One region of the Pedococcus sp. genome, then DNA from elsewhere that is predicted to be linked to it. Evidence: riboswitches for the same ligand, from Rfam matches in the RefSeq annotation. Region 1 holds a riboswitch; the other holds the start of a gene.

The links. Region 1 has a riboswitch for cyclic di-AMP ahead of VIB11_RS14040 (transglycosylase family protein). Riboswitches for the same ligand answer to the same signal wherever they lie in the genome.
Region 2: another riboswitch for cyclic di-AMP. It lies ahead of VIB11_RS12310 (C40 family peptidase); the one in region 1 lies ahead of VIB11_RS14040 (transglycosylase family protein).

What each region holds. Positions count from the first base shown of each region.
Region 1 covers NZ_DATBMI010000181.1:3,660-15,360, reverse strand. The annotation lists gene VIB11_RS14080 (sugar ABC transporter permease) at 1-882, shown strand, start outside; gene VIB11_RS14075 (glycoside hydrolase family 13 protein) at 879-2,741, shown strand; gene VIB11_RS14070 (LacI family DNA-binding transcriptional regulator) at 2,723-3,760, shown strand; gene otsB (trehalose-phosphatase) at 3,753-4,529, opposite strand; gene VIB11_RS14060 (trehalose-6-phosphate synthase) at 4,529-6,088, opposite strand; gene VIB11_RS14055 (CBS domain-containing protein) at 6,213-6,641, shown strand; gene VIB11_RS14050 (serine/threonine-protein kinase) at 6,683-8,377, shown strand; gene VIB11_RS14045 (threonine/serine ThrE exporter family protein) at 8,374-9,891, shown strand; cyclic di-AMP (ydaO/yuaA leader) riboswitch at 10,022-10,199, shown strand; gene VIB11_RS14040 (transglycosylase family protein) at 10,210-10,944, shown strand; tRNA gene VIB11_RS14035 (tRNA-Thr) at 11,113-11,185, shown strand; gene VIB11_RS14030 (DUF1697 domain-containing protein) at 11,292-11,701, shown strand, end outside.
Region 2 covers NZ_DATBMI010000151.1:6,683-18,383, forward strand. The annotation lists gene sqr (type III sulfide quinone reductase, selenoprotein subtype) at 1-42, opposite strand, end outside; gene VIB11_RS12285 (heavy metal translocating P-type ATPase) at 252-2,120, shown strand; gene VIB11_RS12290 (alpha-glucosidase) at 2,177-3,934, shown strand; gene VIB11_RS12295 (ionic transporter y4hA) at 4,044-5,141, shown strand; gene VIB11_RS12300 (O-acetyl-ADP-ribose deacetylase) at 5,242-5,784, shown strand; gene VIB11_RS12305 (DsbA family oxidoreductase) at 5,826-6,506, opposite strand; gene VIB11_RS12310 (C40 family peptidase) at 6,645-7,379, opposite strand; cyclic di-AMP (ydaO/yuaA leader) riboswitch at 7,384-7,557, opposite strand; gene VIB11_RS12315 (metal-dependent transcriptional regulator) at 7,909-8,604, opposite strand; gene VIB11_RS12320 (deoxyribodipyrimidine photo-lyase) at 8,624-9,964, shown strand; gene VIB11_RS12325 (MFS transporter) at 9,968-11,224, opposite strand; gene VIB11_RS12330 (PGPGW domain-containing protein) at 11,314-11,701, opposite strand, start outside.

The DNA.
Region 1 (11,701 bases):
GCCACGACCCGACCGAGCCGCCCCACCCCGCGCTCGGCCCGCGGCGGCAGCGTCTGGTGGCGCTACCTGCTCGTGGCCGTCGTGCTGGTGTGGGCGCTGTTCCCGGTGATGTTCCTCGTCTCCGCGGCGCTCAACCCGGCGGGCACGCTGTCGACCAGCGAGCTCATCCCGAAGCAGTTCTCCATGGCCAACTTCGAGACGCTCTTCAGCGACGAGGCGCGCCCCTACACCTCCTGGTACAAGAACTCGCTCATCATCGGCCTCGTCGGGGCCCTGGCCCAGACGTTCATCGGCGCCTGCGCCGCCTATGCGTTCTCGCGCATGCGGTTCACCGGTCGCCGGCCGGGGCTGCTGGCGCTGCTGCTGCTCCAGCTGTTCCCCGCGTTCCTGGCCTTCGTGGCGCTCTACATCACCTTCGCGGCCATCGGTGACGTCATCCCGACCCTGGGCCTCAACACCGTCTGGGGCCTGCTGCTCGTCTACCTCGGCGGGGCCATGGGTGCCAACGTCTGGCTGCTGAAGGGCTACTTCGACACCGTGCCGCGCGAGCTCGACGAGGCCGCCAAGGTCGACGGCGCCAGCCACGCGCGCATCTTCTTCACCATGACGCTGCGCCTCGTGACGCCGATCCTCGTCACCGTCTTCATGCTCGGCTTCGTCGGCCTCTACAGCGAGTTCATCCTGGCCAGCATCTTCCTCCGGGACGTCGACAGCCAGACCCTCAGCGTGGGCCTCTACAGCATGACCGTCGGCAACGAGCGCAACCGCCTCTTCGGCCAGTTCGCGGCCGGCGCCCTGCTCGCCTCGGTCCCGGTGGTGCTGCTCTACCTCGGTGCCCAGCGGTACCTCGTCGGCGGCCTGACCCAGGGCTCGGTGAAGTGACCGACCTGCCCGTTCCTCCCGTCCAGCCCGACCTGCTCGGGCAGCCGCACCACGACGGCTCGGCGCTCTACGTCTCCGACCCGTACCCGCAGCTCGGCGACACCGTCACCGTGCGGGTCCGCGTGCCGCACGACGCCGACGTCCGGGCGGTGCACGTCCGGCTCACCCCGGACGCCGAGCCGTACTTCGTCGACGCCGCCGTGGAGCGCCGGACGGCGACGGACACCTGGTGGGCGGCGGACATCGTCGTGCACAACCCCGTCACCAACTACCGCTTCATCCTCGAGGGCGGGCCCACGGCATACCAGTGGCTGAACGGCACCGGCGTGCACCTGCGCGACGTCCCGGACGCCGCGGACTTCCGCCTCACCGCCTTCGACGCCCCGCCCGCCTGGGCGAGCGACGCCGTGGTCTACCAGGTGTTCCCGGACCGCTTCGCCCGGTCGGCGCAGCAGGACCACCGGCCCGTGCCGGACTGGGCCATCCCCGCAGAGTGGGACGACTCGCCCGACCTCACCCCGGGCCGGATCGCCCACCACTTCTTCGGTGGCGACCTCGACGGCGTCGCCGATCACCTCGACCACCTCGACGCCCTCGGGGCGAACGTCCTCTACCTGACGCCCTTCTTCCCCGCCCGTTCCAACCACCGCTACGACGCCTCGAGCTTCGACCGGGTCGACCCCGTGCTCGGCGGCGACGAGGCGCTGCACCGACTCGTCGACGCGGCGCACGCGCGCGGCATGAAGGTCCTCGGCGACTTCACGACGAACCACACGGGCGACGCGCACGAGTGGTTCGTCGCCGCCCGGGCGGACGAGGACTGCGAGGAACGGAGCTACTACTTCTGGGACGACAGCGCGCTCGGCTACGTCGCCTGGCTGGGCGTCCCGTCGCTGCCGAAGCTCAACTACGACAGCGACGCGCTGCGGCATCGCGTGTTCGAGGACAAGGACGGCGTCGTCCGGCGGTGGCTCACCGGGGACAGCCCGCTCGACGGCTGGCGGGTCGACGTCGCCAACATGACGGGCCGCTACCGGGGGCAGGACCGGAACCACGAGATCGCCCAGCAGATGCGCTCGGCCATGGCCGACGCGGCGCCGGACGCGCTCCTGGTCGGCGAGCACTGCCACGACTACACCCGCGACGCGCAGGGCGAGGGGTGGCACGGCGTCATGAACTACGCGGGGTTCACCCGCCCCGTCTGGACCTGGCTGCGCGACCGCGGCCAGGCGCCGAAGTTCCTCGGCTCGCCGCTGATGGTGCCGCGGCTCGGCGGCACCTCCGTGATGGAGACCATGCGCGAGTTCGCCGCCGGGGTCCCGTGGACCACCGTGCGGCACAGCTTCACGCTCGTCGGCTCCCACGACACCACCCGTATCCGCACCCTCGTCGGCGAGGACGCGCGGCAGGTCGACGTCGCCGCGGGCCTGCTGTTCACCATGCCGGGCATCCCGATGCTCACCTACGGTGACGAGATCGGCATGCGCGGCGACTTCGGCGAGGACGGGCGCCGGCCGATGCCGTGGGACGAGACACGGTGGGACGGTCGCCTGCTCGGGGTCTACCGTGGACTCATCGCGGCACGGCGGGGCTCCATGGCCCTGCGCGAGGGCGGGGTCCGCTGGGTCCACGCCGACGACGACGCCCTCGTCTTCCTGCGCGAGAGCCCCGACGAGGTGGCGCTCGTGCACTGCGCCCGCGGCGCCCACGACCCGGTGGCCCTCAGCACCCGGAACCTGCCGGGCATCGGGAGCGGGTCCGCGGCATACGGGCCCCCGCCGGAGCTCGGCGTTGAGACACTGACCCTGAGGGCCGACGGCCCGCAGGTCTCGATCTGGACATGGACGGTGACGGAGTGAAGGCACGGCTGGCGGACATCGCCGCGCACGCCGACGTCAGTGAGGCGACCGTCAGCCGGGTGCTCAACGGCAAGCCCGGCGTGGCCGAGTCGACCCGCCAGGCCGTGCTCACCGCGCTCGACGTCCTCGGCTACGACCGGCCGTCCCGACTGCGGCGCAAGAGCGCCGGGCTCGTCGGCCTCATCGTGCCGGAGCTGAGCAACCCGATCTTCCCGGCGTTCGCGCAGATCATCGAGACCGCGCTCGCGCGCAACCGCTTCACCCCGGTCCTCTGCACGCAGACGCCCGGCGGGGTCCATGAGGACGAGTACGTCCAGATGCTGCTCGACCGCGGCGTCGCGGGGATCATCTACGTCTCGGGCCAGCACGCCGACACCACCACCGACGCCGAGCGCTACACCAAGCTGCGCGAGCGCGGCCTGCCGATCGTGCTGGTCAACGGCTACCACGAGGGCATCGACGCGCCCTTCATCTCCAACGACGAGGTCGCCTCGATGGACCTCGCGCTCAGCCACCTCGTCGCGTTGGGCCACACGAGGATCGGGCTCGCGGTCGGGCCGGACCGGTACGTTCCCGTGATCCGCAAGATCCAGGGGTTCCGGGCCGCCATGAAGTCGCTCCTGGGCCTCGACGACGTCGAGGACCTCATCGAGCGCACGATGTTCTCCCTCGAGGGCGGTGACACCGCGGCCGCCCGGCTGATCGAGAAGGGCTGCACGGCCGTGGTGTGCGGATCGGACCTCATGGCGCTCGGGGCGATCCGCGCTGCGCGGAGGACGGGCCTCGAGGTCCCGGACGACTTCTCCGTCGTGGGCTACGACGACTCGCCCCTGATCGCCTTCACGGACCCGCCGCTGACCACGGTGCGGCAGAGCGTCCAGGCCATGAGCGAGGCGGCGGTGCGCGCCCTGCTCGACGAGATCGCCGGCGAGCCCGCGCCGCGGGCCGAGTACATCTTCCGCCCCGAGCTGGTCGTGCGCTCCTCGACGGGCGCCGCGCGGCAGCGGCAGGTCAGGTAGCCTGCCCGGCGCGCTGCCGGCGCAGGGTCGCGAGCGCCTCGGCGACGTCGCCGGGGGAGTCGAGCCGGTAGCGGGCGGCGCTCTCGCCCGGGCCGACCTTGACGCTGATGTCGGCGTCTCCCATCACCTCGAACGCGTGCTCGTCGGTGACGTCGTCGCCGAAGTAGGCCACCGCGGCGGCCCCGACCTCGTCGCGCAGGGCCATGAGGGCGGTGCCCTTGTCGGCGGTCACCACGGACATCTCGACCACGTCCTTGCCGCGCAGCACCGTCACGCCCGTATGCCGCCCGGCCACCTCGAGCGCGGACGTCACCGCAGCGTCGGCGACCGCCTGGTCCTCGCCGCGGGTGTGCAGGACCGTCGCCTTGGGCTTGAACTCCAGGCGCACGCCCGGGTGCCGGTCGATGACGCCGTGCAGGTCGGTGGTGAGGCGCTCGAGCAGCGCGGACTGGTCCTCGGAGAGCGCGTCGTCGGTGTCGTCCCGGCTGCTCTGCGCCCCGTGGCTGCCGATGCGGGTCACGCGGCTGCCCGCGGGGAGGTCGGTCAGCGTGGTCAGCACGTCGAGGTCGCGGCCGGACACCACCGCGGTGTGGGTCCGCGGCAGGTCGGCCAGGGCGGTGAGGTCCTCGAGGGTGCCGTCGAGGGCGCGAGCCTGCATCGGGTCGGCCACGAAGGGGGCGAGGACGCCGTCGAAGTCGCTGGCGACCAGCACCTCGGGCACGCGGCAGAAGGCCTCGAAGGCCTCCAGGAGGTCGGCCGGCAGACCCATCAGGGGCGGCCTCCGGTCTCGGCGGACTGGGGGCTCCCGGCGGACTGGGGGCTCCTGGCGGCCTGGCGCGCCTCGACGGCTCGCTGGTCGGCTGCCGCGTGGGCGTCGTCGGCGGTCTGCTCCCTGGTCGTGCGCCTGGGCCTCGACGGCGCGCACTCGAGGGCCTCGAGGAACCGGCCCGCCCAGCGCTGCACGTCGTGGTCGGCGACCCGCCGCCGCATCGCCCGCATCCTCCGGCGGCGCTCCGCCTCGGTCGCGGTCATGGCGGTGACGATCGTCTGCTTCAGGCCCGCGATGTCGTGGGGGTTGCACACGTAGGCCTGGTGCAGCTCGTGCCAGGCGCCGGCGAACTCGGACAGCACGAGCGCGCCGCCTCCGTCGTGCCGGCAGGCCACGTACTCCTTCGCGACGAGGTTCATGCCGTCGCGCAGGGGCGTGACCAGGAGGACGTCGGCGGCGAGGAACATCGCGGCCATCTCGTCACGCGGGTAGGAGTGGTGCAGGTAGTGCACCGCGCTGGAGCCGATGTCCGCGAACTCGCCGTTGACGCGCCCCACCTCGGCCTCCACCTCCTGGCGCAGCTCGCGGTAGGCCTCGACGCGCTCGCGGCTCGGCGTGGCGACCTGCACGAAGACCTGGTCGGGCGGGGCGACCACGCCGTCCTCGAGCAGCTCGGCGTACGCCTTGAGGCGGTGCCGGATGCCCTTGGTGTAGTCGAGTCGGTCGACACCGAGGAGCAGGGTCTCGGGGTTGCCGAGCGACTCGCGGATCTCCTTGGCCCGCTGGATCACCTCGGGCGTCTGGGCGAGCTCCTCGAGCCCGGCGAAGTCCACCGAGATCGGGATGGCACTGGCCCGCACGTAGCGGGTGGGCCGGCCCTCGACGGCGGCGTTGACGACCTCGCCCTTGGTGGTCAGGCCGAGCAGTCGTCGGCAGGCCCGCATGAAGTTGTGGGCGTCGTCGATCCGCTGGAAGCCCAGGAAGTCGGCGCCGAGAAGACCCTCGAGGAGCCGCCGGCGCCACGGGAGCTGCGCGAACAGCTCCACGGGTGGGAACGGGATGTGGTTGAACCAGCCGATGCGCACGTCAGGGCGCAGCTCGCGGACCATCGCGGGGACGAGCTGCAGCTGGTAGTCGTGCACCCAGATCGTCGCACCCTGCGCCGCCACCTCGCAGACCGCCTCGGCGAACCGGCGGTTGACCCGCTCGTAGGCGGCCCACCAGTAGCGGTGGAAGCTCGCGGGGACGATGACGTCGTGGAAGATCGGCCACAGCGTGTCGTTGCTGAAGCCCTCGTAGTAGTCGGCGACCTCCTCAGGGCTGAGGGGCACCGGCCGCAGGAACATGCCGTCCTCCTCGAACGGCTCCGGTGCCTCTCCCGCGTCGCCGGCCCAGCCCACCCAGGCGCCGTCGCGGCCCCGCATCACCGACTCCATGGCGGTGACGAGCCCGCCGGGGCTGCGCCGCCACCCGACCTCGCCGTCGGGACCGACCACGCTGTCGACGGGCAGCCGGTTGGCCGCCACGACCAGGTCAAAGGTGCGGGTACTGCCGGACACGCGATCAACTCCCCGGGATGCTGGCTGCGCCGTCAACCCTACGTCGTGGTGTCTTGACCTGCACCAACGGCCAGCGGCCCCGCTTCCTCTAGCGCGGGCCGGGGGTGCGGTCTACCGTCTGAGCATGAGGATCTCGGATGTGGTGCGCCGCAAGGGCGACCTGGTGGTCACGGTACGGCCCGACGACACGGTGGAGCGGCTTCTGGAGCTCCTCGAGGAGCACAGGATCGGCGCCCTCGTCGTCAGCGAGGACGGCGAGGGGGTGGCCGGGATCGTGAGCGAGCGCGATGTCGTGCGCCACCTGCACAGCGACGGGCCCGCGATCCTGCAGGAGTCGGTGTCCGCGATCATGACCAGCGAGGTCACCACCTGCGACTTCGACATGCACATCGAGGACCTCGCCCGCGTGATGACGGACCTGCGGATCCGGCACGTGCCCGTGGTGGTCGAGGGGAAGCTGATGGCCATCGTCAGCATCGGGGACGTGGTCAAGAACCGGATCGACGAGCTGCAGGCGGAACGTGACCAACTCGTTGGGTACATCCAGCAGTAGCCTCGCTGACGGCGCCCACGGGGTCGCCTTACGGTAGGACCATGACGACGGAGGCACTCGGAGGCGGCGAGCCCGCTCTCGGTGTGCCCAGGGCCCCCTCGGTGGGGCGCTACCGCCTCGTCCAGCAGATCGGTGAGGGCGGGATGGGGGTCGTCCACCTCGCGCTCGACCCCAGCGGTCGTGCGGTGGCGCTGAAGCTGCTCCGGCCGCACATCGCCCTGGACCGCGACGCCCGCACCCGGCTGGCGCGCGAGGTGGACATCCTCGGACGGGTCCAGGACCCCCGGGTAGCCCCGGTGCTCGACGCCGACCTCGAGGGCGACCAGCCGTATGTCGTCACCCGCTACGTTCCGGGTCCGTCGCTCGACGAGGTCGTCCGCGAGCACGGCCCCATGACCGGCGCCGACCTCGCACGCCTGGGCAGAGGGCTCGCCGGCGCCCTCGACGCCATCCACGCCGCGGGTGTCATCCACCGCGACCTCAAGCCCGCGAACGTCCTGCTGCTCGACGGCGACCCCGTGGTCATCGACTTCGGCATCGCGCACGTCGCGGACGACGTCCGGATCACGCTGACCGGGCTGGTCATGGGCACGCCCGGCTACCTCAGCCCCGAGGTCGTGGAGGGTGCCGAGGTCACCGAGGCCACGGACTGGTGGGGCTGGGCCGCCACCCTGGCCTTCGCGGCCTCCGGGGCCCCGCCCTTCGGCCGGGGGCCGATGGACGTCGTGCTCAGCCGCGTCGCCCGGGGCGAGGCCGACCTCTCCGGCGTCGACCCGCGCCTGGCCCCCCTGCTGTATGCCGCGTTGTCGCCGCGGCCGGAGGAGCGCCCGGACGCCGCCGAGGTCGTCGAGGCGCTCGAGCGCTACGCGGCCGGCAAGCCGCCCACGGAGGTGTTTGGCGCCGTGCCCACGGCGCGGCACACCCAGGTCATCGACCGGCGCCCCGCCACCGTGCAGGAGCCGCGGCCGGTGGGCCCGCTGGGACTGCCGCCGGACGTGGAGCCGTGGGGGCACCAGGCGCCGGTCGAGCCAGCCGGCTGGGATGCGCCTGCCGGCTGGGACGGCCAGGGTGACGGCGAGGACGCGTCGGACTGGCAGGCGGCGTGGCAGGCAGGGCCGGGCGAGCCGGACCCGCGCATCAGCCGGCCCCAGCGCTCCGGGACCCTGGTCGCCCTGCTGGCCGCCGTGGTGGCCGGGGTCGCCAGCTGGCCGGTCGTGACGGCCGGGGTCATCGTGCTCTGGTGCTGGCTGGCCCGCACGGCCGACCGCTCCGTCACCTCCCTCGTGGTGCGCCGCCACAGCCGCGGACGCCGCCGCAGCGATGTCCCACTGGCCGTGGTCGCCAGCCCCTGGCACCTCGTGGTGGGGGCGCTGGGCACCGTTGTCGGCCTGCTCCTGCCCGCGATGGTGGCGTTCTCGGCGGTCTTCAGCGCCGCGCTCGCCACCGTGGCCGTCACCGGCGGCCCGAGCGAGCCGAACTCCGCCCTTCCCATCGCGGTCGGCGCCCTGTTCGGCATCCTGGTGGCATGGTGGGGGCCCGGCGGCTCCGGTCTGCGCCGCGGGACCCGCAGCATCGTGCGCGGCGTGACGCCCGGCCCGCGGTCCACCCGGGTCGCCGTCGCCCTCGTCCTGCTGGTCGCGGTCGGGCTCGGCGTCTGGTCCTACCTGCAGCTCGGCGCGCCGCAGTGGTGGCCGTGGCAGGCACCCTCGGGGATCTGGTCGGGTCTGGCTCGATGACGCATCCCCCCGTTCCCCCCGACGGCGCGGCGGGGTCGGCCGGACTGCCTCCGCGCAAGGCGGTGCCGCGACGCCCGAGGGTGCCGCGGAGCCTGTGGCGGGGTGAGGAGGTCACCGAGACCCTGCCCATCGTGGAGTCGCTGCGCCTCACGCCGTACCGCAACCCCCGGGTCCTGCAGGCCGCCGCCGAGGAGCGGGAGGCCCGGGCGTCGGTGGACCTCGCGCTGCGCGCTGGGGAGCTCATGCTCCGGTGCGGCGCCGGCGTCTCGCAGGTCGAGTCCAGCGTCATCGCGGTCGCCGCGGCTGCGGGGCTCGACAACCTCGAGGTCGACATCACGCTGCAGTCCCTGCTCGTGCAGTGCACCACCGCCTCAGGTCAGCAGATCACCATGCTGCGGGTCGTCCGCTCCGCCACGCACGACTACGCGCGCCTGTCCGCCGTCCACGAGTTCGTCGAGAACCTCGTCGCCGGCAGCTACGACCGCGAGGCCGCGGCGGCGCGCCTGCGTGACATACGCCGGATGCCGCGGTTCTGGCCGCGGTGGGTCGTGCACGGTGCCATGGGAGCGCTGTCCGGTGCGGTGGCGCTGATGCTCGGAGCCGGTGTGGTCGCCGCCCTGATCGCCGGGCTCTCGGCCCTGCTGGTGGACCGGACCGCGCGGTCCCTCGGCGGCCGTGGGCTGCCGGAGTTCTACCAGTGCGCCCTGGGCGGGTTCATCGCGACCGCGATCGCGTGGTGCGGCTTCTCCCTCGGGGCTGCGGGGGTGCTGCCGGTGAGCTCCGCGGAGTTCGCCTTCATCGTCGCCGGCGGGATCGTCGTGCTGCTGCCCGGACGCACCGTCGCCTCCGCCTTCGAGGACGTCATCTCCGGGTACTCCGTCACCGGTGCCGGACGCATGTTCGGCGTGCTGCTCACGACGGCCGGGATCATCCTCGGGGTCGCCGCTGCGCTGTCGGCGACGATCAAGGTGACCACGGCCTTCGACCTGCCGTTGGCCTCGCCGAGCGTGATCCAGCTCAGCGCCGTCGAGAGCCCCCTCGTGGCCGGGGTCTTCGGCGCCACCGTCGTGGGCGTGGCGGGCGCGGTGACCCTGCGTTCGCGCCGGAAGCTGGTGCTGGCCACCGGGCTGCTCTCGATGGCGGCGTTCGGCCTGTCGCTCGCGATCGCCACGGTGCCGGGGGCGGGCGCGCTGACTGCCGCCGGGGTGGCCAGCGTGGTGCTCGGTTTCGTGGGGCGGCTGGTGGCCCTGCGCCTCGGCGCCCCGGCCATGGTGCTCGTCGTGCCCGCGTCGTACGCCCTGCTGCCCGGCCTCGCGATCTTCCGGGGCCTCTACGAGATGGTGCGGGCGTCCTCCGAGGGCGCCGGCGTGCTGACGCTGCAGGGCGGCATCACCACCCTGCTCGGCGCCATGGCCGTGCTCCTCGCCATCGCGACCGGCACGACCCTGGGCGACTTCCTGGGGGCGCCCTTCGACCACCGCGTCGTGCAGAAGCGCCGGGCCCGCCGCCGGTAGAGCGCGGTGTTCCACGGGTTTCCCCGTTTCCCGGCAGGTCCGCGCAATCTCCCGTACGGTCGTGACTCGGTGTCGTCGCCACCCGGCGGTGACGCTGCACGACGACAACTGCACACGGCATACCAACAGGCACACCCGCGCGCCGAACCTCGTCCGGCGGGTGTCTCGCCGGGAGATCCCCGGGCCGGGCGAGGGTGGGGGAACCAATCCGGCCCGCTCGCGGGCCTTGGGGTGAAGCCGGTCCGCCGGCCGGGCGCCTGACAGCCCGAACCCGACAGCTCACCTCTCAGGCGCACGTCAGGAGAGGACCCCTCTGCAATGTTCTATGCCCCCAAGCACTCCGCCCGCAGACCCCACCCGGTGCGCCGGCGGATGGCCGGAATCGGTCTTGCCTCGTTCGCCACGGTCGGCGCCGGCCTCGCCGCACCCTCCAGTGCCCAGGCCGGCACGGTCTGGGACCGGCTGGCCGAGTGCGAGAGCTCCGGCAACTGGTCGATCAACACGGGGAACGGCTTCTACGGCGGCCTCCAGTTCTCGTACTCGACCTGGCAGGCGTTCGGCGGCCAGCGGTACGCGCGGACCGCGGACCGGGCCACGAAGGCCCAGCAGATCACCGTGGCCAAGAAGGTCCTGCAGGTCCAGGGCCCGGGCGCGTGGCCGCACTGCAGCCGCGTCGCCGGCCTGACCCGGGCCAACGGCGGGGCCGTCAACCCGGGCTCGACCGCGACCGCAGCCTCGCGCTCCTCGGCGCGCCGTGCACCCGCCGTGCGGGCCCGCGCCTCGCTCGCGGCCGGCGCGCTCGTGGTCGACGGCATCCGTGGCCCGAAGACGAACGCCGCCATCGAGCGGTGGGTCGGCGGCTCCGTGAACGGCAGCCTGTCGCGCTCGGACGTGCAGCGTCTGCAGCGCAAGGTCGGGTCGGCACCCGACGGCATCATCGGCCCGAAGACGGTGCGCGCGCTGCAGGCCAAGATCGGCGCGAAGCGCAACGGTGCGCGCCATCTCGACCGCGAGACCGTGCGCACGCTCCAGAGGTACCTCAACTCGCACTGAGCCCGGCGGCGCCCGGCGGCCAGCCTCCGCGGCCGGCACTCGTGAGACGGGCCGCACTCGTGAGACGGGCCCGGCACGCCCCTGGGGTGTGCCGGGCCCTCGCGAATTCAGCCATGGCGGTCCGCGGCGGGTAGCATTTCGCCGATCCGCAGCGAAGGCCGCGGGCCAGCCGGTGTGGCGCAATCGGTAGCGCACCTGTCTTGTAAACAGGGGGTTGTGGGTTCGAGTCCCATCGCCGGCTCTCCGACCAGCACGGATGCGGTGCGCGTTGGCCCGCCGGCGGCTCACCCACCATCCCCGGCAGTGACTCCGGTGTGAGGCGTCGGCCGACGTCCGTGTCTGGCCGTATGGTCGGCACCATGCAGCGGTATGTCGCGTTCCTCCGGGGTATCGCGCCGAGCGGCACGAACATGACGAATGACAAGTTGCGCGGCGTGTTCGAGGAGCTCGGGTTCGCGGCGGTGGGCTCGGTGCTGGCCAGTGGCAACATCACGTTCCGGGCCAGCGAAGCGGACGTGCCGTTCCTCGAGCAGACCATCGAGGAGGCGCTCGTCAGCGGTCTCGGTGTCACGAGCCGGACGATCATCCGTGAATGCTCCGAGCTCCGGGGGCTGGTGGACAGCGATCCCTTTCCCGGACTGACGCATCAACGCCGGACGTACCTGACCGCGACGTTCGTCAAGGACGCTTCCACCGTTCCCGACGTACTGCCGGGGGAGGCAGGTCGTCGCACACGGGTTGTGCGATACGACAGGGT
Region 2 (11,701 bases), on a different contig from region 1:
CGTTCCGGCCGTGCCCCCACCGAGGACCACCAGTCGCCTCATCGCTCCCACTCCCACACTCACCCAGCCGCTCGCCGGCTCACCTCTTCGTCTGCTCCCGACGCTAGGCAGGCGCGGTCGTGGCAGACAGTGCCGAAAGTCCCATGTACCCCCGGGGGTATCTTCGTCAGGCGGGCCGGGACCATCGCCCCTGCCAGACCGCGCCGTCGCCACGCACGCTGGAGGGGGCGGCGAGAGGAGGCGGGCCGCACGTGCTCCGGGTCATCAGCGCACTGCGTGGCTACCCGCTGATCGGCCTGACCCTGCTCGTCGGTGCTGCCGGTGGAGTCCTCGAGCTCGGGGGCCAGCCGGTGGCGGCGCGGTGGCTGCTGTCCGTCTACACCCTGTCGTTCGCCGCGAGGCGGTCGCTGCACATGGTCGCCGCCCTCCGCCGGGGCAGGTACGGCGTGGACGTCCTCGCCGTGACCGCGATCGTCGCGACCGTCGCGGTCGGGGAGCACTGGGCCTCCCTCGTCGTCGTGCTGATGCTCACCACCGGCGAGGCGCTCGACACGATCGCGGCCGGCCGCGCCACCCGTGAGCTCTCGGCGCTGATGTCCCGTGCCCCACAGACGGCCCACCTGCTCGTCCCCCACGGGCAGTTCGACCGCAGCGTGGACGTGCCGGTCGACACGGTGTGCGCCGGCGACACGCTGCTGGTGAAGCCCGGGGAGATCCTGCCGGTGGACGGGGTGCTCCTCTCGGCCTCGGGCGCCTTCGACGAGTCCTCGCTGACCGGCGAGCCCCTGCCGGTGGAGCACACCCGCGGGGAGTCCCTGCTCTCCGGCTCGGTCAACGGCTCCAGCGCGATCCACGTGCGCGCCACGGCCGCGGCCGCCGACTCCCAGTACCAGCGGATCGTCGACCTCGTGGAGAACGCCCAGCGCTCGCGCGCCCCCTTCGTCCGGCTCGCCGACCGGGTGGCGGTGCCGTTCACGCTGCTCGCCTTCGCCATCGCCGGTGGCGCGTGGTGGCTCAGCGGCGACGTCGGGCGGTTCGCCGAGGTGCTCGTCGTCGCGACCCCCTGCCCGCTGCTCATCGCCGCGCCGGTCGCCTTCATGGCCGGCATGTCCCGAGCCGCGAGGCTGGGCATCATCGTCAAGGGCGGAGGCACCCTCGAGACGCTGGCGCGGGTGCGGACGGCGGCGTTCGACAAGACGGGCACCCTGACCCGCGGTGCGCCCGAGCTCGCGATGGTCCAGCCGGCCGACGGCCTCGGCGACGACGACCTCCTGGCCGCCGCCGCATCGGTCGAGCTCTTCTCCACCCACCCGCTCGCGTCCGCCATCGTGGCGGGGGCCCGCGAGCGCGGGCTCGAGGCCACGCCGGCGGTCGCCGCCACCGAGGCCACCGCCCGGGGAGCGACCGCGACGGTCGACGGCCACCGGGTCGTCGTCGGGAAGGCGAGCTTCGTCGCCGCGGAGGCGGGCGGCATACCCCCGCTCCCGCTGGGGCCGGGCGAGAGCGCCGTGCACGTGGCCATCGACGGCCGGTATGCCGGTCAGCTCGCCCTCGCGGACCGGGTGCGCCCGGAGGCCCACCGAACCCTGGCCGCGCTGCGCCGGTCCGGGGTGCACCACACGCTGATGCTCACCGGGGACGCCGAGCCCACCGCGCGCCACATCGCCGAGCAGATCGGCGTCGACGACGTGCGCGCCGGCCTGCTGCCGCAGGACAAGGTCGACGTCGTGGCCGGGCTCCCCGACCGGCCGGTGATGATGGTCGGGGACGGGGTCAACGACGCCCCCGTGCTGGCCGCGGCCGAGGTCGGGGTGGCCATGGGCGCGCGCGGCTCGACCGCGGCGAGCGAGTCCGCCGACGTCGTCGTCATGCTCGACGACCTCTACCGGTCGGTGCGGGCGGTGCAGATCGGGCGGCGCACGATGCGGGTCGCCTGGCAGGCGATCGCGATCGGTCTCGGTCTCTCCGTGGGCCTGATGCTGGTCGCGGCGGCGGGGTTCCTGCCCGCCATCGCCGGTGCGTGGGCCCAGGAGCTCGTCGACCTCGTCTGCATCCTCTGGGCGCTGCTGGCCCACCAGCCCGGGGCCGAGGAGCGCGAGAGCGGGCCGGAGCCGACCTGACCCGCCGCCGCTCGAGGACTGGCGGGCACTCACCGGGGTCGGGGAGACTGCGGGCCATGTCTGTTGACGTGACGACGAGCCCGACGCCCGAGCTGAGCCCCTCCACGCGGCGGTGGTTCCACTCAGCGGTCGTGTACCAGGTCTACCCGCGCAGCTTCCAGGACAGCAACGGCGACGGCATCGGCGACCTGCGGGGCATCATCGCCCGCCTCGACCACCTCGCCGCCCTGGGCGTCGACGTCGTGTGGCTCTCGCCGGTCTACGTCTCGCCGCAGGACGACAACGGCTACGACATCGCCGACTACCAGGACATCGACCCCACCTTCGGCACCCTCGCCGACTTCGACGAGCTGCTCGAGCAGGCACACGCGCGCGGCATACGCGTCGTCATGGACCTCGTGGTGAACCACACCTCCGACGAGCACCCGTGGTTCGTGGAGTCCCGTTCGTCGAAGGACAACCCCAAGCGCGACTGGTACTGGTGGCGGCCGGCGCGCGAGGGCATGGAGCCGGGCGCACACGGCGCGGAGCCGACGAACTGGGAGGCCTCGTTCAGCGGCTCCGCCTGGGAGTTCGACGAGGGGACGGGCGAGTACTACCTCCACCTGTTCTCGCGCAAGCAGCCCGACCTCAACTGGGAGAACCCGCAGGTGCGCGAGGCGGTCTACGCGATGATGCGCTGGTGGCTGGACCGGGGGGTCGACGGCTTCCGGATGGACGTCATCAACATGATCTCCAAGGACACCTCACTGCCCGACGGCCACCTCACCCACGGCGGGCTGTACGGCGACGGCAGCCCGCACTACCTCTGCGGGCCGCGGATCCACGAGTTCCTCCAGGAGATGCACCGCGAGGTGTTCGAGGGGCGTCAGGACCGGCTCCTCACGGTCGGGGAGATGCCCGGGGTGACGGTGGAGGAGGCCCGCCTCTTCACCGACCCCACGCGCCGCGAGGTCGACATGGTCTTCCAGTTCGAGCACGTCGGCCTCGACCACGGCGCACACAAGTGGGACCGCCGGCCGCTGCAGCTCGTCGACCTCAAGGCCTCCCTCGGGCGATGGCAGGCCGGGCTGGCCGACGTCGGCTGGAACAGCCTCTACTGGGACAACCACGACCAGCCCCGCGCGGTCTCGCGCTTCGGCGACGACGGCGAACACCGGGTCGCGTCGGCCAAGCTCCTCGCCACCGTGCTCCACCTGCACCGCGGCACGCCGTACATCTACCAAGGCGAGGAGCTGGGCATGACCAACGTGCCCTTCGCCGGCGCGGAGTCGTTCCTCGACATCGAGTCGGTCAACTACTTCGCCACGGCGATGGGGCAGGGCCTGGCCGCCGAGGAGGTGCTCGAGGCGCTGCGCGACGGCAGCCGCGACAACGCCCGCTCCCCCGTCCAGTGGGACGCCTCCCCGAACGCCGGCTTCACCACGGGCACGCCGTGGTTCCCCGTCAACCCGAACCATGACGTCATCAACGCCGAGCGCGAGGTCGCCGACCCGGACTCGGTGTTCCACCACTACCGGCGGCTCATCGAGCTGCGGCACACCGACCCCGTGGTGGCCGACGGCGACTTCCACATGCTGGTGCCGGAACACCCGACGCTCTACGCCTTCACGCGCTCGCTCGGGCCCGAGACGCTGCTGGTGCTCGCGAACTTCTCCGGCGAGGACCTGGCCGTCCCTGAACTCCCGGGCCAACCGGACTGGTCAGGGGCCGAGCTCGTGATCGGCAACCACGCCGACCCGGTGGCGCCCGAGGACGCCGGCCTTCCCGTCCTGCGGCCGTGGGAGGCCCGCGTGTACCGACGTCGCGGCTGAGCGGGCCCGGGGCTGGCCCGTCCCTCCGAGACTCCCGCGCGCGAGGCGCCCCAGCCCGGGATCCGGAGCCGGTCGCCCGGCACGATGGCGGCCAATGAGAGGGTGGGGCATGGCCGCGCGAACGACCAGCCCTCTGCCCTCGTGGACCACGGTCGCTCCCCCTCTCGGACTCGCCGCCCTCGTGCTGGCCTGGGGCCGCGACCTCGGCATCGTCCCCGTCGTCCTGGTGGCCGTCGCGCTGGCCGCCGCCGTGATTGCCGCGGTGCACCACGCCGAGGTCGTGGCGCACCGGGTCGGGGAGCCGTTCGGCTCCCTCGTCCTCGCGGTGGCCGTGACGATCATCGAGGTGGCGCTGATCGTCACCCTGATGGCGTCGGGCGGCAAGGACACGAGCTCCCTCGCCCGCGACACCGTGTTCGCCGCCGTGATGATCACCTGCAACGGCATCGTGGGGCTCAGCCTCTTCGTCGGCGCGCTGCGCTACCGACTGATCTCGTTCAACGCCGAGGGCACCGGCGCCGCCCTGGCCACGGTCACGACGCTCGCCGTGATGACGATGGTCGTGCCGACCTTCACCACCAGCGCGCCCGGACCGGAGTTCTCGACGGCGCAGCTGGCCTTCGCCGCGGTCATCTCCCTGGCGCTGTACGGGATGTTCGTCTCCACCCAGACCCGCAGGCACCGCGACTTCTTCCTTCCCGTCTCCGACGACGGCGCCCTGCTCGAGGACGACCACGCCGAGCCACCCACCGACCGGGCCACCCTCGCCAGCCTGGGCCTGCTGCTGCTCTCGCTCGTCGCCGTGGTCGGGCTGGCGAAGGTCGAGTCGCCGGCGATCGAGGCCGGCGTCGCCGCCGCCGGCTTCCCGCAGTCCTTCGTCGGCGTCGTCATCGCCCTGCTGGTGCTGCTCCCCGAGACGCTGGCCGCCGTGAACGCCGCCCGGCGCAAGCGGATCCAGATCAGCCTCAACCTCGCGCTCGGGTCGGCGATGGCGAGCATCGGCCTCACGATCCCCGCCATCGCGGTCGCGTCCATCTGGCTGGAGGGGCCGCTCCTGCTCGGGCTCGGGGCGACCCAGATGGTGCTGCTCGCGCTGACGGTGGTCGTCAGCGTGCTCACCGTCGTGCCGGGCCGGGCCACCCGCCTCCAGGGCGGCGTGCACCTCGTGCTGCTGGCCGCGTTCGTCTTCCTCGCCATCAACCCCTGACCCGCTCACCCAGATCTCCTCACCGCGGCGTGACGCTGGCGCTGACCCCGCGCGGACCCGGCGCGAGCGCGGGAGGGGCACCGCGGCATACGCTCGGCACGTGACCCGACTCGAGGCCGTCCTCGGCGACATCACGACCGAGCAGGTCGACGCCGTCGTCAACGCCGCGAACTCCGCTCTGCTCGGCGGAGGCGGCGTCGACGGCGCGATCCACGCGGCAGCGGGCCCCGCCCTGCTGCGGGAGTGCCAGCGCCTGCGCGAGACGACCCACCGCACCGGCCTGCCGGTCGGCGACGCGGTCGCGACAGGTGCTGGGGACCTCCCGGCGCGCTGGGTGATCCACACGGTCGGCCCGAACCGGCACCGCGGCCAGACCGACCCGGCCCTCCTCGCGTCGTGCTTCACCAGCAGCCTGCGGGTGGCCCGGGAGGTGGGGGCCCGCTCGGTCGCGTTCCCTGCCGTCAGTGCCGGCATCTACGGCTGGGACTCCGCGGAGGTCGCGCGCATCGCCGTCGCCGCGATCCGCGGGGACACGGACGCGACCGGAGGGATCGACCTCGTCAGGTTCGTGCTGTTCGGCCGACGCGTCCTGGCCGACTTCGAGCAGGCGCTGGCCCCGGCCTCAGGCTCCGGACCCGACTGACCGCCCCGCTGCCCGCCAGGCGCGTCCGCCTGCTCTGGGGGTCAGGGTGCCGAGTGGCCGGCGGGCACCGGCTGGTCGTCCAGGGCGGCGGTGATCAGCTTGCCCATCACCTCGACGGTGTGGGTGCCGCTGAGCGCGACGTGGCGGTTGGCGACGAAGCAGGGCACTGCGTTGATGCCGAGGTCCTTGGCGGCCTTCTCGTCCTCGCGCACATGGTCGGCGAAGTCCTTGCCCGCCAGCACGGCGGCCAGCCGCCGGCCGTCGAGGCCCGCCTCGCCACCGAGCCGCTGGAGGGTCTCGATGTCGTCGATGACCTTGCCCTCCGTGAAGTGGGCCGAGAACAGCCGCTCCAGCACGGCCGCCTGCAGCGCCGGCCCGCCCTGTGCCAGGCCGAGGGCGACCATCCGGTGGGCGTTGAACGAGTTGGCGTCCACCTGCAGGTCGACGTTGATGTCGATCCCGTCCGGGCGTCCGATGAGCGCGGCCCGTTCGGCGGTCTCGCGCGTCTCCTCCGGCCCCGTGCCGTGCCGCTCGGCCAGCCGGGACAGGACCGACCGTCCGGTGCCGACGGGCTTCATGGGGTCGAGCTCGAAGGCGCGGTAGGTGACGGTGACCTCCGCAGGGTGGGCGCTGTCGGCGATGGCACGCTCCAGACGCCGCTTTCCGATGTAGCACCACGGGCAGACCACGTCGACCCAGACCTCGATGTCGATAGCGCTCATGACCCCCATACTCACACGGACTGCACGGCGCGGCAGGGGACGAACGGCCCTGCCGCGGCAGCGGGTGCTGGTGCCTTCACGCCGACGGCCCGCGACCGCAGGGGTCGAGGGCCGTCGGGGGTATGCCGTGGGGCTGGGTCAGGGGCGCCCGTAGGTCACGTCGGCGGACCAGATGTCGCGCAGCGCGACGGCCTTGCCGGAGCGCGGGGAGTCCCACATCATGCCGTTGCCGGCGTAGATGCCGACGTGGCTGGCGGGTGCGCCGAAGAAGACCAGGTCGCCCGGCTGCGGGTCGGAGACCGGCGTGACGGCCTGCCGCTGCTCCTCCGCGGTGCGCGGGAGGCTGATGCCCACCTGGCGGAAGACGTACTGGGTGTACCCCGAGCAGTCGAAGCCGGTCTCGGGGCTCGTGCCGCCGTAGGAGTACATGATGCCCTCGTACTGCGCGGCGATCCCGAGGATGCCGCCGGTGGCGGGCTTGGTGGAGGGGAGCGGCGCGCGCTCGACGGAGCGGCTGGCGGCCTGCTCGACGCGCTCCGGGGCCGGCTCGGGGGCAGGAGCGGGGCGCGGCTTGGGCTTCGGCTTGGCGGTTGCCGTGAAGCCGATCTCGCCGAAGGCCGTCTGGGACGGCGCGGGGCTTGCGGGCGCCTTGACGGCCGCGACCGGAGCGGCGGCCGCGGTGGCGGCCTCAGGCTTCTCGGCCGGGGCGGCGTGGGCCGGGATGGCGAAGGCCGCGACGAGACCGCCGGAGGCGGCAAGGACGGCCGAGGTCTTGACCGCGGGCTGCGCAGACTGCGCGACGATGCCGGTCAGCTCGGACAGGGGGTTGAATCGACCTGGCGCGCGGTGACGGCCAGCAGCATGGTGAGCCACGTGGTGAACCTCCAACGCCTACGAGGTGAGCTGTCGGGTTCGGGTGGAGGTTGTCGTTCACCCGGCCCTCACGTCTGCCTCCCGACCTTGCGGGCTGCTCGCGTGGGGGCTTCACCCCAAGGGACGTCCGAGGACGCCCCACAAGTGGGTCCCCCGCTCCTGCCAGCGGTGTGTGTGTACCGGGCTCGTTCGTGGTGACAGGACTAGGCGGTCCACTGCGAGCCAACCTCTCCCAGGCGAGAGAGGTCCCCGACACGGTACACAGCGGCCCCTCCCATGTCACGCTGAGGTCACGGCGAGGCACGGAAAACGCCAGCAAACGGTCAAGACGGGACGCATCTCACCGCAGCTCTCCCGCTTCACGGGCCGCTGTCCTGCGCTCCCAACGCAGGAGGTGGCAATCCGGCACAGATCCCCCGAAGCGGGCAGAGGGGTCAGATCACGGGTCACTCGGCCGGACCAGGCCGGCGAACCGGCCCTGGGTCGTGCAGCCGCACGCCTCCACTCAGGCGAGCCCAGGTGGCCCGGCTCAGACGACGGCGGCGAAGACGTGCTGCGCGACCTCGTCGGGCAGCGACACACCGGCGGCCTCGGCCCCGCCCTCCCGCACCGCGATGACGCGCCCGTCCGCGCGGCGCACCTCGACCCGCTGGCCGGGCAGCAGCCCGGCAGCGGTGAGCAGCGTGAGGGCCTCGTGGTCGACCTGCACCGGCTCGCCGATCCGGCGGACCAGCACGGTGGCACCCTCGGTCAGCGCCAGCTCGGCGAGGCTCTTGACCCCCACCCGGAACTCCTCGTTGGGCTCCTCCCCCAGCTCGTCGAGGCCGGGGATGGGGTTGCCGTAGGGCGACTCGCGGTGGTCGCCGATCATGGCCAGGATCTTGCGCTCGACCCGCTCGGACATGACGTGCTCCCAGCGGCACGCCTCCTCGTGGACGTACTCCCACTCCAGGCCGATGACGTCGACGAGGAGCCGCTCGGCCAGGCGGTGCTTGCGCATGACGCGGGTGGCGATGAGCCGGCCCTCGTCGGTCAGCTCGAGGTGGCGGTCGCCCGCCAGCGTCAGGAGGCCGTCGCGCTGCATGCGGGCCACGGTCTGCGAGACGGTCGGACCGCTGTGCCCGAGGCGCTCGGCGATCCGGGCGCGCAGGGGCACGATCCCCTCCTCGACGAGCTCGTAGATCGTCCGGAGGTACATCTCGGTGGTGTCGATCAGATCCGTCACAGCACCTAGCCTCTCATCCATGGCTGTCAGCGTGGTGTGGGTGAGACGGGATCTTCGCATGCACGACCAGCCCGCCCTGCGCGAGGCGGCTGCCGTCGGTGACACCGTGCTCCCCCTCTTCGTGCTCGACCCGCGCCTCGTCGACACCGCGACCCCGCGGCGGGACCACCTGCTGGCCTCGCTGCGCGCCCTGGACGAGTCCATGGACGGCGCCCTCGTCGTCCGTCGCGGCCGGCCGGAGCAGGTGGTCGCGAAGGTCGCCGAGGAGGCGGGCGCAGGGACCGTGCACATCACCGCCGAGTCGACGCCCTACGGTCGGCGCCGCGACGCGAGGGTGCGCGCACAACTCGAGCGCGACGGGCGCTCGCTCGTGGCGTCGGGCACGCCGTATGCCGTGGGGCCGGGGTCCGTGCTCAAGCGCGACGGCACGCCGTTCCAGGTCTTCACGCCCTTCTCCAAGGCCTGGCGCGACCACGGGTGGCCGGGCCCGGCGCCGACGCCACGTGGCCTGCGGTGGGTGCGCGCCGTCGACGGCGACGGCATCCCCGAGGGGCCGGAGGTCGGGGGCGCCGGCGAGGCAGCCGCACGCCGCCGCTGGAGGTCGTGGCTCGAGCAGCACCTCGGCGACTACGACGGCGAGCGCGACCGCCCCGACCTCGACACCACCAGCAGGATGTCGATCCCGCTCAAGTACGGCGAGCTGCACCCACGCACCCTGCTCGCCGACGTCGCCGCCCACCCGGCCTCGGCCACCAGGGCTGCGCGCACCTTCATCAGCGAGCTGTGCTGGCGCGAGTTCTACGCCGACGTGCTGTGGCACCACCCCACCTCGGCCTGGGAGGACCTCAAGCCCGCGCTGTCGACGATGAGCTACACCCGTCCGGGGAAGGACCTCGGGGCCTGGCAGCGGGGCGAGACCGGCTACCCGATGGTCGACGCCGGCATGCGCCAGCTGCTGGCCGAGGGCTGGATGCACAACCGGGTCCGGATGATCACGGCCAGCTTCCTCGTCAAGGACCTGCACGTGTGGTGGCCGCACGGCGCCCGGCACTTCCTCGCGCACCTGCGCGACGGCGACATCGCGAGCAACAACCACGGGTGGCAGTGGGTCGCCGGCACCGGCACGGATGCCGCGCCGTACTTCCGGGTGTTCAACCCCGTCACCCAGGGGCTGAAGTTCGACCCGGAGGGCGAGTACGTGCGGCGGTGGGTGCCCGAGCTGCGCCACCTGCCGGGCAAGGCCGCCCACGAGCCGTGGGAGCACGACGACGGCTACGCCGAGGGCTACCCGGAGCGGATCGTCGACCACGCCGAGGAGCGGGACGAGGCACTGCGCCGCTACGAGGCCGCCCGCTCCTGAACGTCAGGCAAACCCACCCTCTTCCCGACGCTGGGCGCGGCCGCCTGGACCTTCTCCCGTCAGGGCGGGAGTCCGTCGGGGGTCGTGGCGGGGCACCCAGCGCGCCAGCCAGCCGCCACTGGCCAGCGACAGCGCCCCCAGCGCGATGCACGCGGCCGCGAGGGGAGCCACGACCGTGATGGCGCTGACGAGAAGCGGGCCCGCGGAGAGCCCGAAGTCGGCGAACAGCCGCCACCCGCCGAGGAACTGCGGGCGGGCGTCCGACGGTGCCGCGTCGGCGCCGAGCGTCATGACGATGCCCGAGCCGATGCCGTTGCCGAGGGCCAGCAGGAGCGCGACCGCGGTGAGCCCGGCCATCGAGCCGGTCAGCGGCAGCGCCATCATCCCGGCGCCGAGCACGACCACGGTGGGCACCGCGATCCACACCCGGCCGAAGCGGTCCATCACCGCACCGGCCGGGTAGAAGAGCAGCATGTCGAGGGCCCCCGCGATGCCGAACACCAGTGACGTCTGGGTGGCGGTGAGGCCGATGTGGTCGGCCCACAGCGGCACCAGCGAGACCCTCGCCCCGCGAGCGGCGGCGATCGCCAGGACGCCGGTGCCGAGGGTGAGCAGGGCGCGGCGGTGCTCGATGAGTACCGACCACACCGTCCGGCGCTGCAGGCCCCGCCGGGCGCGCTCGTGGTGCGCCGTGAGGTCCGGGAGCGCCAGCACGAGCGCGAAGGCCGCGGCGCTCGTGACGACGGCCACGGCATACGCGGCCCTGATGTCCCAGGCGGCGACCGCGGCCGCGCCCGCGAACGGGCCGACGAACAGGCCGATGCGGTGCACGCCGCCGAGCGTCGACAGCGCCCTGGCCCGCATGCCGATGGGCACGATCTCGGTGAGGTACGCCTGGCGCGCCAGGCCGAACAGCGCCCCGGACAGGCCCATGGCGAAGACCGCCGCGCCGAGCATCCAGACGCTCTGCGCCGACAGCGCGGCCGCCATCGCCGCCGCCTCCACGGCCGCGGCGACCAGGAGGGCACGTCGCTCGCCGATCCGGGCTGCGAGCGCCCCCGACGGGAGCGCCCCGGCCAGCTGGCCGACGCCGAGCAGGGCCACGGTCAGCGCGGCCACCCCCACGGAGGCACCGAGCTCGCGAGCGCTCAGCGCCAGCACGGGCAGCACCGCCCCGTGGCCCAGCGAGGCCAGCACGGTCGGGCCGAACGCGGGGACGGCGATCCGGCTCAGGCGGAAGGGCTCCTCGGCGACGGGCACCGCGTCATTCTCACCCGGAGCACCGACGCGGCGCCCGGCGACGCCCGGCGCGACGCCCCCCCGCGGCGTCCGCGGGGCTCTCGCCCGAGTCAGAGCAGGGTGGCCGAGCCGATCCAGGTGGTGACCCCGGCCGTCAGCCCCGTGGTCAGGGCGAAGGCCCCCACCGTGGCGAGCACCCCGAGGAGGCGTCGACGGCGCGACCCACCCGCCGGGAGCGCCGCGCTCCGCAGGCGTGCGAGACCGCGGGCCCCGTGGTGGAGCAGCCGGCGGGCCCAGTGGTGCTCGAGCGCGAGCAGCGCGAGGCCCAGCACGATGACGACCAGCCCGGGGCCGGGCAGCACGAGCATCGCCACCCCCGCCAGCACCACCAGCGGGCCGAGCACGGTCACGCCCACGCGCACCAGGGTCGCGCGCACGGGCCCGCCGCTCGACCACGCGTCGACGCGCTCGAGCAGGAGCTGGGCGCGCGGTGGCAGG